3 regions of the Brevibacillus sp. SKDU10 genome follow, and region 1 is predicted to be linked to each of the others. Evidence: riboswitches for the same ligand, from Rfam matches in the RefSeq annotation. Region 1 holds a riboswitch; each other region holds the start of a gene.
The links. A riboswitch is a leader RNA that binds a small molecule or an ion and turns the genes downstream of it on or off. The one in region 1 is predicted to bind S-adenosylmethionine.

Region 1 (5,342 bases):
TCAAAATGGAAATTGTGGTGCAAAAATACGGGGGAACATCCGTAGGCTCTGCGGAGCGTATTCAAGAGGTAGCACAGAGAATTATCCGTTATAAGGATGCCGGGTATGCCATGGTGGTTGTGGTATCTGCTATGGGAAAAACAACAGATGTGCTTGTCGATTTAGCAAAGGAATTACATGAGAGCCCACCTGCTCGTGAAATGGATATGCTGCTTGCCACAGGAGAACAGGTTTCCATTGCGTTACTTAGTATGGCTCTACAGAGCAGAGGGTACGAGGCTGTGTCCATGACAGGCTGGCAAGCTGGCATTTTAACGGAAGAGAAGCATGGAAAGGCACGCATTAGTACGATTAACAGTCAACGGATTGAGCAAGAATTACAGCAGGGGAAAATTGTCATCGTAGCAGGTTTTCAAGGAGCTAGCGAAAACGGAGAAATTACAACATTGGGACGGGGCGGGTCTGATACTACAGCGGTAACAATTGCGGCTAGTCTCCAGGCTACCTGCTGTGAAATCTACACTGATGTATCAGGGGTATTTACAGCCGATCCGCGCATTGTTTCTCGTGCACAAAAGTTAAGCTCCATTTCATATGATGAGATGCTAGAATTAGCAACTCTAGGAGCTGGTGTATTGCATCCGCGTTCTGTGGAAAGTGCAAAAAAACATCGAGTTCGACTTGTGGTTCGTTCCAGTTTTACAGAAGAAGAGGGAACATTGGTTGAGGAGGAGACAAACATGGAGTTAGGCAAAGTAATCAGCGGAATAGCTCATGACAAAGATGTAGCTTCTATAACGGTTATCGGAATGCCTGTAAAAGTAGGCATGTTATCTTTATTATTTAAAGCATTGGCGGACGCTTCTATTAATGTAGACATCATTATTCAAAGCACCTATCATGACAAAGCAAATAATGTTTCCTTTACGATCTCCGCTGATGATTTACATAGAACGCTGGAGACCTTGGCGGCTCATCAGGAGGAGTTAGGCTTTGAGCATGTGGAATATGAATCTGGCCTTGCAAAAGTTTCAATTGTAGGAGCTGGTATGATAACCAATCCGGGGGTGGCAGCCGATATGTTTAGTCATTTATCCAGCCAGGATATTCTCATTCGGATGGTATCTACCTCTGATATTAAGGTATCTTGTGTTATCCCAGCAGAAAAAGTTGCGCAAGCTGTAGCTACACTGCATACGGCGTTTGGATTGGATGTTTCTGCGGATGCTGTCGTATACGCTTAATTTGTTTTAGATAAAACAGCATGTAGAGTGCTTCAAATGGACAGGGATAGGATTGGATTAATCAAGGAGCCTGGTGGAGAGACTTCCACCGGGCTTTATGTGTTTTTTCTGAATTCTATTGACAAATAGTACACTTTTTCAAATAATGGAGGGAAAAACTTTTGGAGAGGGAATTGCCAAATGATCCGAAAACTAACAGAAGCAGATTATGAAGCATTTATGGAATTGGTATCAAAAGAGAGAAGCTTGAACTTATTTCTTATTGGTGATGTCGAAAATTTTGGCTTCTCTACCCCTTTTCAAGAGTTATGGGGAGAATGGTCAGCGAGTGACCAGACAAAACTCTCTGCGGTGCTCCTGCGGTATTATCACTCATACGTATTTTATGCTTTGGATAGGTTTGATATGGAAGGGTTCAGTGAAATTATCCTTGCTGACAAGAAGCTGGAGGTTTTATCAGGAAAACAAGATTCTTTGCAGGCCTTTGCAAGCCATCTGCCGAAGCATGAGATCAAAACTACCTATTTTGCAGAATTAGAAGATGACTCTCGATTATCTCAGGATGACATCAAGGGATTTGAGGTAAAAAAAGCCACCGTTCATGATGTAAAAAAAATCGTCAGCCTACGTGATCAGATTCAAGAGTTTGGCAGATCTGCTGATGCAGAAGAAGCATTGAAACACACACTGGAAAGCGGTACGGGGAGAACCTATTATGTCGAGGTGAACACAGAAACGGTAGCCTGTGCTTCGACAACAGCCGAGTGTTCGATGGCTGCCATGATTGTTGGTGTTTGTACTCATCCCATTTATCGCAAGCGGGGGTATGCTAGTGCTTGCATGGCAGCGCTGTGCAGGGATGTTTTAGCGGAAGGGCGAAGCTTGTGCTTATTTTATGATAATCAAGCGGCTGGAGCTATTTATAAACGTTTGGGCTTTCAGGACATTGGAATGTGGACGATGTATCAAATAAAAAGAGAAGAATCCTTTTCATTGAAATAGATTGACAATTCTTACTCGAAAGAAGTATGATAAACATAATTATATAGAAATCTCTTATCAAGAGTGGTGGAGGGACTGGCCCGAAGAAACCCGGCAACCCCGCAAGAAGCGGAGAGGTGCTAAATCCAGCAGGCACACATGAAGTAGTCTGGCAGATAAGAGCGGGTCTAGTCGATACGATCAAACCCCTCTTCTCCGGAAGAGGGGTTTTTTAGCACATAGGTACCTGCACTTTAGGGCATCAAGTGGAAATAGGAGGAATTGCATTGAGAAAAGCAACGATTCACAACCTAGAGTTGGAATGTGGCGAGGTGCTCCGTCAAGTGGAAATCGGTTATACAACAAGCGGTACGTACAACTCTGAGCAATCGAATGCAATTTTGGTTTGCCACGCATTAACTGGAGACAGTCAAGTGGTAGGTGATGGTGAAAAGCCAGGCTGGTGGGATGGGCTGATTGGGCCAGGAAAAGCAATTGATACCAATTATTATTACGTGATTTGCACAAACGTCTTAGGTGGCTGTTACGGAACAACAGGTCCTGCAAGTATGAATGCGGAAACTAAAGAGCCATATGCAACTCATTTTCCTGTTGTGACGATCCGAGACATGGTACGCGCCCAATACAAGCTCATTGAGCAACTGGGGATTTCTCATCTTTATGCGGTCATTGGCGGTTCGATGGGTGGTATGCAGGTTTATGAGTGGGCGGTTGAATATCCCCAAATGATGGATGTAGTGATCCCAGTGGCTACCTGCGCTCAGTTATCAGCTATGGCCATTGCTTACAATGATGTGGCAAGGCAAGCGATTTGTAATGATCCAGATTGGAATAATGGACATTATTATCCTCAGTTAGGTCCTATTCGCGGGTTGGCAACAGCGCGTATGGTTGGCATGATTACATACCGGACAGCCGAATTATTTGAAGAACGATTTGGCAGGGCCCATCAAGGAACCGTGCATGCCGACTTAGTGGATACCACATTTGAAGTGGAAAGCTATTTACGTTATCAAGGCGATAAGCTCGTGCAGCGCTTTGATGCAAATAGCTATCTGTATCTCCTAAAAGCAATGGATACACACGATATTGGTAGGGGAAGGGATGGGATTGAAAACGCATTGTCGCGTATCAAAGCCAAGGTAGTCTGTATAGCTATTTCCAACGATTTGTTGTATCCAATTCCTCATCAGCTTTGGCTATCCTCTACGTTAAAACAACAGGGGAAGGATGTTGATTTTTTTGCAATTGACTCCGTATTTGGACATGATGGTTTTTTAGTTGAAATGGATAAAATGGCTCAGCTAGTAGGGCCTTATTTTCCTGTAACAGTAAAAGAGCAACAAACATCATTGATTGGATAACCAGCTTATCAGATGATGAAGAGAAAGCAGACAGGTAGGAAACCATGACAATGACAACTAGTAATGATGTAAACGTATATAAGAGCTCTGCACGTAAAAACAGGTTGTTACCCTGAGATAACAACCTGAATGTGTGCAGTTGGTTCTTTTTTTTTGTCCTTTCCCAGAAGAGTGAGTGTGGCATTTGACTCACGCTCTAACCACTTGCCAATAGATCCGGCAATAAAGCCTGTCTCAAACTGTAGGGTGCGTTCTAGTCGATTTGTAGTCTGCATGGTAAGATGAGGATGTGTCAGGAGATATTCAATTTGTCCAGCTGTACTCAAGGTTAATTCCAGCTTTCCTAAGCCGAGCTGGATGAAGGCTAATATCAGATCTTCTGCCGCATCTATATGATAGGTCTCACCTATCTCTTTCCCCATCCAATAAAGAATAGGAGCTTCGCAATCTCCCAGTAATTCCTGAGTGACTACATTTCGAAAAAAGAGATGACCGGCAAAAGGCATGTTCATTTGTTGCATGCGCTGACGATCATATACTGAAAACTCAGGTAAAAGCTGTTGTAGGATATCAGTAGCTTGTCTCACTCTTGCTCGTCCTCCTTTTGTGTATGATTTCTATTCTATGAAAGAAAAAAACAATTATGCTAAGACTAGGGAAATGATAGGAGTAAATGAGGGATGAGTCAGATATATCTGATAGATACGTGGTCATAATAAGAATAAATGACAAGAAAAGCTAGGAATGATATAGATTACAATTAATCTAAGAATGTATTAAGTCTATTCAATTGCTTGACGCTACTAAGAGGTAGGAGTACAATTGGTTTTGGTCACATAATTTCCAATCTTTATTCTTTATTTAGACACAACTCGTTTGCGCCCGCGGTTTTTTATGCGTTGGATTGACAGACTTTTGAAACCATTTCGCAAACTGGAAACATTTTGTGTTTCCCTATTGAGGGGTTGGTTTTTCGTGAATAGAGGATGTTCTTCCAAAGTGGAAGCGGAGCGGAACATGTGTCTTGCTTGAACCTGCATGGTGATGGCATAGGTATTGTAAGATAACATTTTCCACACATCAATGAAGGGGGGACCCAAGGCATGGCAAGTAAGAAAAACTTCGCTTTGCACAAGCTTCACACTCTACTCGGGTTGTTTCCGATCGGGTTGTTTTTACTGTTCCATTTAACGGCGAACTTTCAAGCAACCAAAGGGCCGGAAGCATTTAACGAAGCGGTTGGCCTAATTGAAAAGGCACCGTTCTTATTGTTTTTGGAATTTGCATTCATTTATCTCCCACTGTTGTTCCACGCCATTTACGGTCTATATCTTGCATTTCAAGCAAAACCGAACAATGGCAACTACTCGTTTTTCCGCAATCAAATGTATCTCTGGCAGCGTATTACAGGTGTTTTCACGCTGATTTTCGTAGCGTGGCATGTATGGCAAACACGTATTGCCAAAGCACTTGGTACTGTCGAAATTAACTATGACCTCATGCATGATATTTTCACTAACCCAGTAATGATAGCGTTTTACGCTGTAGGTGTTCTATCCGCTGTGTTCCACCTTTGCAATGGTGTATGGTCGTTCTTAGTGCATTGGGGCATTACAGTAGGGCCGCGTTCACAACGTATGGCAACTTATTTCACCATGATCCTGTTCGTAGCATTATCCTACGTAGGCTTGCGTGCCGTATTCGCATTCGTGTAAGAGAAGGGGGAATAAAA
Region 2 (5,342 bases), on a different contig from region 1:
GGAAAATTAATTTTTGTGAGTGCCGGACTTGCTGGAGCTTGCGTTGCGGCTGGTGGAGGTATTGGGTTTATCGGACTGGTTGCACCACATATCGCCCGCAAACTGGTTGGACCGAAGCATCAATTTCTCATCCCTACTGCTACGCTTGTCGGGGCATTACTGCTATTGTTGGCCGATTTAGTAGCACGTAATATACTAACGCGTACAGAAGTTCCAGTTGGTATCGTAATCTCTGTTCTTGGGGCACCTTATTTCATCTATCTTTTGATGAAAACGAAAACCTAACAAACTATGGGGTTTTTTGTAGTAACTCGTAGGGCACATCTATTGTGCTAATAGATAAAAAAGGAGATCAATCTATGAAACGTTTTATGAATGTAATGATTATTTTTGTACTATTGTTTGTTTTTGCAGGCTGCAGTCAGAAGGAATCGGCTTCAGTAGCAAGTAATCAGGAAGGAGCATCCCAACAAGCAGGGGACACTGAGTTTAAAACGGTAAAAACCTCCCGCGGAGAAGTGAAAATTCCTGTACATCCAAAACGTGTTGTTGACCTTGCTTATGCAACCGAAGAATTATTAATTATGGGGATCAAGCCTGTGATGTCTACTTCAGGACCTGATTTACCGGATTATTTAAAAGGAAAGCTTGACGGAGTAGCGTTAGTTGAAACTAGTTCAGTTAAAGTAGAAGACGTAATGGCCTTGCAACCGGATTTGATTCTTACAAGCAACCGCACTGAAAAGCTTTACGATCAGCTTACGCAAATTGCACCAACCGTTCAGCTTGAAGGAGACTTTTACACTTGGCGTGAAAGATTCCCGGAAATGGCAAGTATTTTAGGCAAAGAAAAGGAAATGAACGAATGGCTTGCTCAATATGATGCAAAAGCGAAACAAATTGGGGATGAAATTAAAAAGCAATCGAAGGATGCAACATTTGCTCTATATGTTACAAACGCTTCCCAATATCGTATCTATGGTAAGGCGCTTTTAGGAGACGTTTTATTTACTGATTTAGGTTTGCCTATGGCAGAAGGAGCTCCGAAAGAAAAGCTTGTAGAAATCGTATCGCTTGAAAACCTGTATAAGTTTAATCCAGACTATATTTTCTTAGGATTATACGGTAGCAATCTTGCTGTTGCACAGAAAAAGCTGGATGATATGCAGAAATCAGAGCTTTGGGGTAAGCTAAAAGCGGTTAAAAATGGACATGTTTATATGCTAGATAACCCTACATGGTCTCTTGGAACCTTCCCGCTTGGAAAAGAGAAAGCGATTGAAATGGTCCGTGATCTTGTTTTAAAAAAAAAGAACTAAAGAGTTTATTTCATTCAATGAAGCACGATAAAAATACGTGCGTAGAAAGTAAAGCTACCTTTCCTTTATGGAAGGTAGCTTTTTACGTTTCACTATGAAAGAACTGTTGTGAGAACAACAAGAATAAAGGAGGATAGTGACTCAAAAAAATATTGGTCTTGTTTAAGCGTAGATACATGAACGATTAGAGTGACAGCTAAGGATAAAAAATGATCAATAGAAAAGCAGTAGGTTAATACCTACCGCTTTTTTCATTCTACGTATTTCGTTTTCCTGACATTTATTATAGCGATATTCTGAAGTAAGTAGCATAACTCGTGTGAATTGCTAGTGATGCAAGGAGAATAACCACTAGGATGTCTTATATAGGGCTTCTTCTTTTTCATTCAGAGGTTTTATGATACTAGCTTTTTTGGCATTCGATGAAAAACGTGGAAAGTTAATCACGATTGACACGATGCCGCAAACAGCAACTAGCAGTGGATAAAAAGCAAATGGCAATAGTTCGATTGGTGAAAGCGAAGCAAATCCTGCTGCCGTTAACATTTGGGCTCCGTAAGGAATGATCCCTTGTACGCTGCACGAAAATAAATCTAGTAAGCTTGCAGATTTTCTTGGATCGATTTCATATTGATCTGAAATATTTTTAGCAAGCGGACCTGCGAAAATAATAGCGATTGTATTGTTAGCTGTACACATATTTGTCAGGCTCACAAGACCAGCAATACCAAATTCTGCGCCTTTTTTTGATCGAATATTACGCGTCAATACATGTAATAGATATTGAATCCCGCCATTATGTTGAATAATCTCAATCATTCCGCCAATGAGCATGGTTAGCAATACAAGCTCCATCATTCCACTAATCCCTAGCGTCACATTTTTGAAGAAAGTGGCAAGTGTGTAGCTTCCATCTAACATTCCGATGACACCTGATAAAACAGTTCCTCCCATTAGAACCACAAGTACATTCCAGCCTAGCAAGGCCGCAAGCAGCACTCCTGCATAAGGTAACACTTTGACCCAATTGAAGGTTCCAACTGTAATATTTGTATGACTTCCTAATGTAAGCACGATTAATAGGATGCATGTTAAAATGGCGGCTGGTAATACAATTAAAAAGTTGGTTTTGAATTTATCTTTCATTTCTGTTCCTTGCGTGCGTACCGCGGCAATTGTCGTATCAGAAATAAATGATAAATTATCTCCGAACATAGCTCCTCCGACAACAGTAGCCATTGTGAATGCAACAGAGATATCAGTTTGTTGGCTGATTCCTACGGCAATTGGAGCTAATGCAGCAATAGTGCCCATGGATGTCCCCATTGCGAGTGAAATAAATGATCCGATTACAAATAAACCAACAACTAGAAGACCCTGAGGCAAAACGGAAAGGGCTAGGTTTACGGTAGCTTCAACACTGCCCATTCCTTTAGCTGTTTGAGAAAACGCACCAGCTAACACAAAGATTAATAACATAATAACGATATTTGGATTGCCTGCTCCTTTAGCAAATCGTTCTACCTTTGTGGTAAAGCTATCTTTTCGGTTCATTACTAATGCAACCGTACTCGCGATCAAAATAGCAACAATGATTGGCAGCTGATAAAAATCTCCAGTAATAATTCCAGAGCCAATAAATAGTGCTAAAAATATACCAAGCGGCAATAAAGCCAACGCACTTCCTTTTGTCTGATTCATCAATAACACCCTCTCTATTTCTAAACTTTTTCTGAGAAAAAATGAAGAAGACCTCTTCTTGTGAGAAGAGGTCTTATATGGGATAAGAATCACTCTTCTCATCTTTCAAGCACATGCTTGCTGGATTTGGCACAGCACTCTAAATACGAGTCCGCTGCCGAGGCATCAAAGGGCCAGTCCCTCCGCCTCTCTTGATAAGAAGGTTTCATATTTTATTCTCGGTTGCTTAAGCTTTTTTTACTTTACTCTTTTCTGAGAAAAATGTCAAATATTTTTTAGTAAAACTTAAATTATGCCGAGGATACTACTGCCTAGCTCCATTTTTTCATCATATAGATTCTTCAGTAATTGTTTCCCTTCAGCTTTTATTTTGGAATGTAAATTGCCTTAAAACACAAGATAGAAGACTACTCCGCATATAGGAATGCTTGTATTGTAGGTAATCCGGTAATCCTCCCATTCCAGTTGATAGGTTAGCAATAGGAGTACCAAATGGAAATATCGCCCATCAAGCGGTATAATAAAAAAAGATGTAATGAAAAAGGGAGTGAATTTGAGTGAAGCAGGATATCATAGAGCGTTTTACAAGATATGTAAAGATTGATACACAATCCAATGCCCAGAGCCAGACAGTTCCGTCTACACCAGGTCAGCTAGAGCTGGGTAAATTGCTAGTTGAAGAACTAAAGGCGATGGGACTTTCAGAGGTTGCGATGGATGCAAATGGATATGTCATGGCGACACTCCCTGCAAATACGGATAAGCAAGTTCCCGTAATCGGCTTTTTATCCCATCTAGATACTGCCACGGATTTTACAGGCAAAAATGTTAATCCGCAGGTTCACGAAAATTTTGACGGTAAAGCCATTACGCTACATAAAGAACTGGGCGTTGTTTTATCACCGGAATTATTCCCAGAGCTACCGTCCTACAAGGGTCACACATTGATTACGACCGATGGGACAACCTTGCTTGGAGCAGATGATAAAGCGGGTATTACTGAAATTATGACCGCCATGGATTATTTGCTAAAGCATCCGGAAATTAAACATGGGAAAATTAGGGTGGCATTCACTCCTGACGAAGAAATCAGTAGAGGGCCGGCTCATTTTGATGTGGCAGCTTTTGGTGCGAAATTTGCGTACACAATGGACGGAGGGCCGCTAGGTGGCTTGGAGTATGAAAGCTTTAACGCCGCAGAGCTCAAGCTTACTTTTAGGGGAGTTAGCACGCATCCTGGAACAGCCAAAAATAAAATGCTAAACGCTAGTAAGCTAGCAATGGAATTCCATGCACAACTTCCTGAAGAAGAGGCGCCAGAGTACACAGAGGGCTATGAGGGCTTTTACCATCTTAGCTCAATAAACGGTGATGTCGAACAAAGTAAATCTCAATACATTATTAGAGATTTTGATAAAGATCATTTTAATGCCAAAAAAGAGAAAGTAACAAGCATCGTGAAAAAGATGCAGGAGAAATACGGCGAAGAAAATATCAGCTTTGAACTCAATGATCAATACTACAACATGCGCGATAAAATTGAACCGGTTAAGGAAGTTGTTGACATTGCCTATGAAGCGATGAAAAACCTCAATATCGAGCCGGTAATCAACCCGATCCGAGGTGGTACGGATGGCTCTCAATTATCATATATGGGTCTGCCAACGCCAAATATTTTTACTGGTGGGGAAAATTATCACGGTAAATTCGAATATGTTTCTGTAGATAATATGGAAAAAGCTGTTCATGTTATTATCGAGATAGCTCGGTTGTTTGAAGAAAAAGCATGATGATAGCAAGCTAAAAAGAAATCAAATCCCCTTGGAGTCAACAATTATGAAGTTCATGCACGCATGGCTTCGTTATTGTTGAGCAAAGGGGATTTTGTTTTATAAATATGTACTACATAATCTTAGTAATCCCATCAAAATAACGCCGAAAATGACAGTAATGGCAAGGCTTTTCGTCCGCAAAGCTAATAATAGAGTCGGAACAATCGCCATGAGTGTTAGCCAATTCACTCCGATTGAATCACTGCTTTTATCAATGACACTCTCCACAACGAGGGCTGTGAGAATACAAATAGGTATAAAAGAAAGCCATTTAAGTACAGGGGCAGGCAATTGTAAGTTACGAACCACTAAAAATGGCAGAATACGCGGAATTACTGTTACAAATGTACAACCGAGTATGAGAAGAAGAATGGATAGATTAAGGCTCATTTATCTGTCACCACCCCAATAGTAGCTACAATAACCGTCGCTAAAATTACTGCAACGTGTGAAGGGACCAGAAAGGATAAAACCAGCATAGCTATGATCA
Region 3 (5,342 bases), on a different contig from region 1:
TCTTAATCGGGAAGTAGCCTGATAAATATGATACAATGGGAGGAATGTAACTTTTATTGATCATAAAAACATGGGGGGAGAGAGTGATTGAACTTTATTGGAAAACACTCGCTAAATCTATTGCTGCTGATTGTCGGGCCTACATTTTTCCTGAATCTATTTATTAAGGAAAGCACTGCAAAAAATATCATTAGTGTCGTTAGTTTCCTTCTAGTGTTGCTTGTTGTTATTTGTGGAAGAAGATATCAGAGGAAGAATTCAGAATAAAAGAAAAGATGTGATAAACTTCTTCCTTCTCGGTTCTTATGTGTGACCTTTCTACATACATTGTTGTCAGAACGAAAGGAGAGGGGCACATGGAAGCTACAATTGCTCGGTATTTTGCGATCAAACAACAGCAAAAAGAGCTAGAAGAGGAACTGGCAGAGCTACGTCGGATTCTGTTGGCTGTTTATACAGAACCGTGTGAGATTGAGATTGGAGACTACCGTCTGAAAATTAGTCAGCAAGAGAAGAAAGAGTTTAATGAGGAACACCTGCTTAAAGCCGTAGAAGATCCGCAAATATGGAGGCTGATGTCCAAGGTGGATGTGGCAAAAATAAACAGCCTACTTAAGCTAGGTGTCATAAAAGAAGAAACACTCGCAGATACGTACACGGTGAAACAGACCTCATATGTTCAGGTATCTAAAAAGTAAGCGATGATCCAAAAGTCAAATTTTCATCTTACATATAGAAAAAGGCGTGCGACTGGCAACAGTGAAGCACGCCTTTTTACATCCTACACGATTATCAGCTTACACTTGTACAGCTTCCACAGCTTTTTGAACAGCCTGCTCTAAATCCTGCAAAATATCATCAATTGCCTCTGTACCTACGGAAAGACGAATCATCCCAGGGGTCACCCCGGCCTTAGCTTGTTCTTCTGGGGTAAGTTGGAGATGAGTAGTACTAGCCGGATGTATGATCAACGACTTGGAGTCTCCTACATTAGCCAAATGAGAGAACAATTGAACAGATTCAATTACTTTTTTGCCAGCTTCTACTCCGCCTTTGATTCCAAAAGTCAACAAAGCCCCATGACCATCTGGTAAATAGCGCTGACTAAGTTCGTAGGTAGGCGAGCTAGCAAGCCCTGGATAACTCACCCACTCTACATCGTTGTGTTGTTCTAAATATTGAGCGACAGCAAGTGCATTTTGACTATGCCGTTCCATCCGCAGGTGGAGAGTTTCTAGGCCTTGTAAGAATAAAAAGGAGTTAAAAGGAGATAAGGTAGCTCCTACATCTCGCTGTAGCTGCACACGAGCTTTTACGATATAAGCAGCATTGCCAACCGCCTCTGTATATACAATTCCATTGTAGGTAGGGTCTGGAGTGGAGAGGCCAGGGAACTTGCCGTTACTCCAATCGAAATGACCGGAGTCTACGATAATTCCCCCGATAGATGTGCCGTGACCGCCAATAAATTTGGTAGCAGAATGGATAACGATATCTGCCCCGTGTTCAATCGGCCGGCACAAAATAGGGGAGGCAAAGGTATTATCCACAAGGAGCGGTAATCCATATTCATGAGCTATGGTAGCAATAGCATTTAGATCGGCAACCTGCATTTGGGGATTTCCGATCGTTTCGCAGAAAATAGCCTTGGTTTTGTCCGTAATCTTTGAACGGAAATTGTCTGGATTGGATTGGTCAACAAAATGAACTGTAATTCCGAGCTTTGCAAAGGTATGGGCAAATAAATTGTAGGTTCCCCCATATAAACTGCTCGAGGAGATGATTTCATCACCGGCTTGTGCAATATTTAATAAGGCAAATGTAATGGCGGCTTGACCAGATGCAGTTGCAAGCGCCCCAATACCGCCTTCTAGAAGGGCAACACGTTTCTCAAATACATCCTGGGTTGGATTCATGATGCGGGTATAAATGTTCCCAGGCTCCTGTAACGCGAATAGATTGGCTGCATGGCTGGTGTCACGAAATTCATAGGAGGATGTTTGATAGATGGGAACGGCAAGAGCGCCGGTAGTTGGGTCTGCCACTTGACCTCCGTGAAGGGCTAATGTTTCTCTTTTCCAATTGAGGTTTGACATAAAAAAACCACTCCTTTTCCATGTAAAGTAAGGTGATTCTCTTGGTTTCAATGGTTGGCCCAGTAGAGAGGGAAGACAGGCTTCTCATAGCAAAAAGCCCTCCTCTGAGTAGAGGAAGGCTGCGTTACTAATTTCGCATACATTCATCTCTCAGAACCTTTCGGATTCTGCAGGATTTAGCACCAAGAACGCTATGTTCCGGTTGCCGGGCTTCGTCGGGCCAGTCCCTCCACCACTCTTGATGAAAATGAAAGTTTGTTCTATTGTAAGAAGCTTGAAGGGATAAGTCAATAAGATTTTGTACATTCTGAAAAAAGGTGGAATAAAATTCAGTGTTCGTTTTGGGAAGCCTTGAAATCATCTTGTTTTATCTGGATTAAACTTCTAAAAATTTAACTACATATCGACAGCAAAACAGATTTATTTGCAGGATACATGAAGTGAATAATCATGAATAAAAATACAAATAAGTATAATTATACATAATGAGCTGCATAACTTGTATAGTAGCTTGCTTTTTGGAGGGTAATATAGAGTTAGCTGGAAACATGAAAACCTACATACAAGCATCACTCCCTTTTTTGTTCACATTTTTACATTTCCCTATTTACTCTTTTTCGTTCTTTTTGCTACTATAGGGAAAGGTGTCTTGCCCCAATTTTTGGGGTGAATTGGCACGGGTGGGCCGAGGGGTTGTTTTGTTTAAAGAAGGGAACCGATATTGTACTCATTTTTTCGTAAAAGATTTGATGTAAAAGGTCATCAAACAACGGTTCGCAATGAAATTTTGGCTGGTTTAACCACGTTTTTCACCGCTGTCTACATCATTGCCGTGAATTCAATGATCTTATCGGATGCAGGTATACCATTGGAAGCAGGTATTGTTGCCACGATCATTATCTCCTTCATAGGATGCTTGATCATGGGTTTTTGGGCGAATGCTCCTGTAGCACTTGTTCCTGGTATGGGCATTAATGCGTTTTTCTCCTATACGATTGTTAAATCTATGGGATTGTCATGGGAGAGCGCTTTGGCAGTTGTATTCATGTCAGGTGTTTTATTTATCGTGATTGCTTTTACACCAGTTGCCAAAATCTTAGCGAAAAGCATTCCACTGTCTCTAAAAGAAGGAATGACGGTTGGAATTGGGTTGTTTCTTACCTTTATTGGTTTGCAAAAAGGCGGCTTAATCGTGCCTAATCCATCTACATTTATTGCTTTAGGTGATCTGGGCGATACGAAGGTAGTATTGGGATTGGTCAGCTTAGTAATTGCCGTCGTGCTATTTTTACGCAATGTAAAAGGTAGCTTTTTAATCAGTATTATTGTTAATACGCTGATTGCTATTGCCCTTGGTACGGTAGGTGGTACTAGTCAGGGAAGTGATTTCTCGTTCTCAACGTACCTCACTATCTTTGGAGCATTTTCGTTTGACGGCATAGTTACTGCTGGATTTTGGCTGGCTGTGTTTCCGCTAACCATGGTGATTGTTTTTGAAAATATGGGGCTTTTGCACAGCATGGTTCCAGAAAGCAAATTTGCTCGTACTTTTCAAGCAAACTCCATTTCAGCTATGCTTTCTGGATTGTTTGGTACGAGTCCAACTGTGTCTTCAGCGGAAAGTTCTGCAGGAATTGCCGCTGGCGGGAAAACAGGGATTACAGCAATTACGGTAGGAATTCTGTTCTTGATCTCGATCTTTTGCATTCCTGTCATTCGTTACGTGCCGGATACAGCGATTGCTCCCATCTTAATTCTGGTTGGTAGCCTAATGATGCAAAGTGTGAGTCAGATCAAGTTCACCGACATGTCAGAAGGCTTGCCGGCGTTCTTGATCATTGTGCTGATTCCCTTTACAGCGAGTATTGCAGATGGAATTGCTTTCGGATTTATGGCGTATCCAATTGTTAAACTGGCGATGGGCAGACGTAAAGAAATTCCCTTGCCGCTTTTAATCATTTCGTTTATGTTTTTCCTATATTTTGTGTTGCTGGCATTGCAGCTTCATTAAGGTAAAAGGCAGCCATTTTCTCTTTTGAGAGGATGGCTGCTTTTTTGTATACGGGCATGAGAAGTATGAATGCAGGAATGCAGGATGGATAATTGAACGGCTAGTAACTCTAGATGGAGCAAGCATTTTTCTTTTTTTACTAGTTTTAGAAGCTTGTGTGACTGAATATATTGAAGAGAAATATATCCCAATCTATGAAACAGTAAAGAAGGTGAGATTCTGTACAAGACGACGAGCAGATATCGCTATTACAGAGAAGCTTTCGCGAACCTATCTATGCCGTTTGCCTATATTGACCTTGATTTGTTGGATCAAAATATTGCTGAAATTGTAGCTAGGAGCAATGGTAAACGTATACGAATTGCCAGTAAGTCAATTCGTTCTATTCCTATGCTCCGTTATATTTTAGATTATGATCCTTTGATCCAGGGCATCATGTGTTTTACAGCATCAGAAGCATTGTTTTTGTGGGAGAACGGATTTCATAATCTGCTGCTTGGCTACCCTGTGGTGGACAGATCTTCGCTACTTGCGATAGCACGAGCTGTACAGCAGGGCGCACAAATTACATTAATGGTCGATTCATTGGAGCATATTTACTTGGCGGAGGAGGTGGCAAAACAAGTAGATACGCCCTTGTTGCTTTGTGTGGAGATGGATGCCTCTGACTCATTTTGGGGCCTGCATATTGGTGTATATCGCTCTTCCTTACGGACATTCGAGCAAGTGATGCAGATGGTTGAAAGAATTGTAACCAGTCCTTGGCTTGTGTTGGATGGAATAATGAGCTATGAGGCTCAAATTGCTGGTGTCGGTGATAATATGCCAGGACACGGTTTCAAAAATGGTGTTATCTCTTATCTAAAAAAACGTTCTATACGCTTGGTGAGGGAAAAGCGGAAACGTTTAAATGACGAATTACAACAACGGCATATTTCCCTCCGCTTTTTTAATGGAGGCGGTACCGGAAGTATGAACTCTACTTGCTACGAGAATGCAGTGACAGAAGTAACGGTAGGCTCTGGTTTTTACGCTCCTGCCCTATTTGATTACTACAAAGAATTTCGTTTCCAGCCAGCCGCTGGGTTTGCTGTTGAGATAGTACGACAGCCTAGATTCAATATCCATACTTGTATGGGTGGCGGGTATGTGGCCTCTGGTACGATAGGGAAAGAAAAACTGCCCCTCCCATATTTACCACCACAGGCTGCGTTATTGCGCTTGGAAGGAGCAGG

Region 2: it holds a riboswitch for S-adenosylmethionine, as region 1 does, so the genes downstream of both, AYJ08_RS12235 (Na+/H+ antiporter NhaC family protein) here and metX (homoserine O-acetyltransferase MetX) in region 1, are expected to answer to the same signal.
Region 3: it holds a riboswitch for S-adenosylmethionine, as region 1 does, so the genes downstream of both, AYJ08_RS16595 (homocysteine synthase) here and metX (homoserine O-acetyltransferase MetX) in region 1, are expected to answer to the same signal.

The regions. Positions count from the first base shown of each region.
Region 1 covers NZ_LSSO01000149.1:47,620-52,961, forward strand. Annotated here, with positions in the region: gene AYJ08_RS11140 (aspartate kinase) at 6-1,244, shown strand; gene AYJ08_RS11145 (GNAT family N-acetyltransferase) at 1,425-2,246, shown strand; SAM riboswitch class I at 2,298-2,408, shown strand; gene metX (homoserine O-acetyltransferase MetX) at 2,513-3,610, shown strand; gene AYJ08_RS11155 (DUF2507 domain-containing protein) at 3,718-4,197, opposite strand; gene AYJ08_RS11160 (succinate dehydrogenase cytochrome b558 subunit) at 4,714-5,325, shown strand.
Region 2 covers NZ_LSSO01000155.1:75,846-81,187, reverse strand. Annotated here, with positions in the region: gene AYJ08_RS12245 (FecCD family ABC transporter permease) at 1-285, shown strand, start outside; gene AYJ08_RS12240 (ABC transporter substrate-binding protein) at 360-1,319, shown strand; gene AYJ08_RS12235 (Na+/H+ antiporter NhaC family protein) at 1,671-3,020, opposite strand; SAM riboswitch class I at 3,116-3,221, opposite strand; gene pepT (peptidase T) at 3,578-4,810, shown strand; gene AYJ08_RS12225 (AzlD domain-containing protein) at 4,910-5,242, opposite strand; gene AYJ08_RS12220 (AzlC family ABC transporter permease) at 5,239-5,342, opposite strand, start outside.
Region 3 covers NZ_LSSO01000179.1:10,886-16,227, reverse strand. Annotated here, with positions in the region: partial or broken gene AYJ08_RS16610 (VOC family protein) at 1-17, shown strand, start outside; gene AYJ08_RS16600 (hypothetical protein) at 357-698, shown strand; gene AYJ08_RS16595 (homocysteine synthase) at 798-2,096, opposite strand; SAM riboswitch class I at 2,237-2,344, opposite strand; gene AYJ08_RS16590 (NCS2 family permease) at 2,818-4,107, shown strand; gene AYJ08_RS16585 (amino acid deaminase/aldolase) at 4,384-5,342, shown strand, end outside.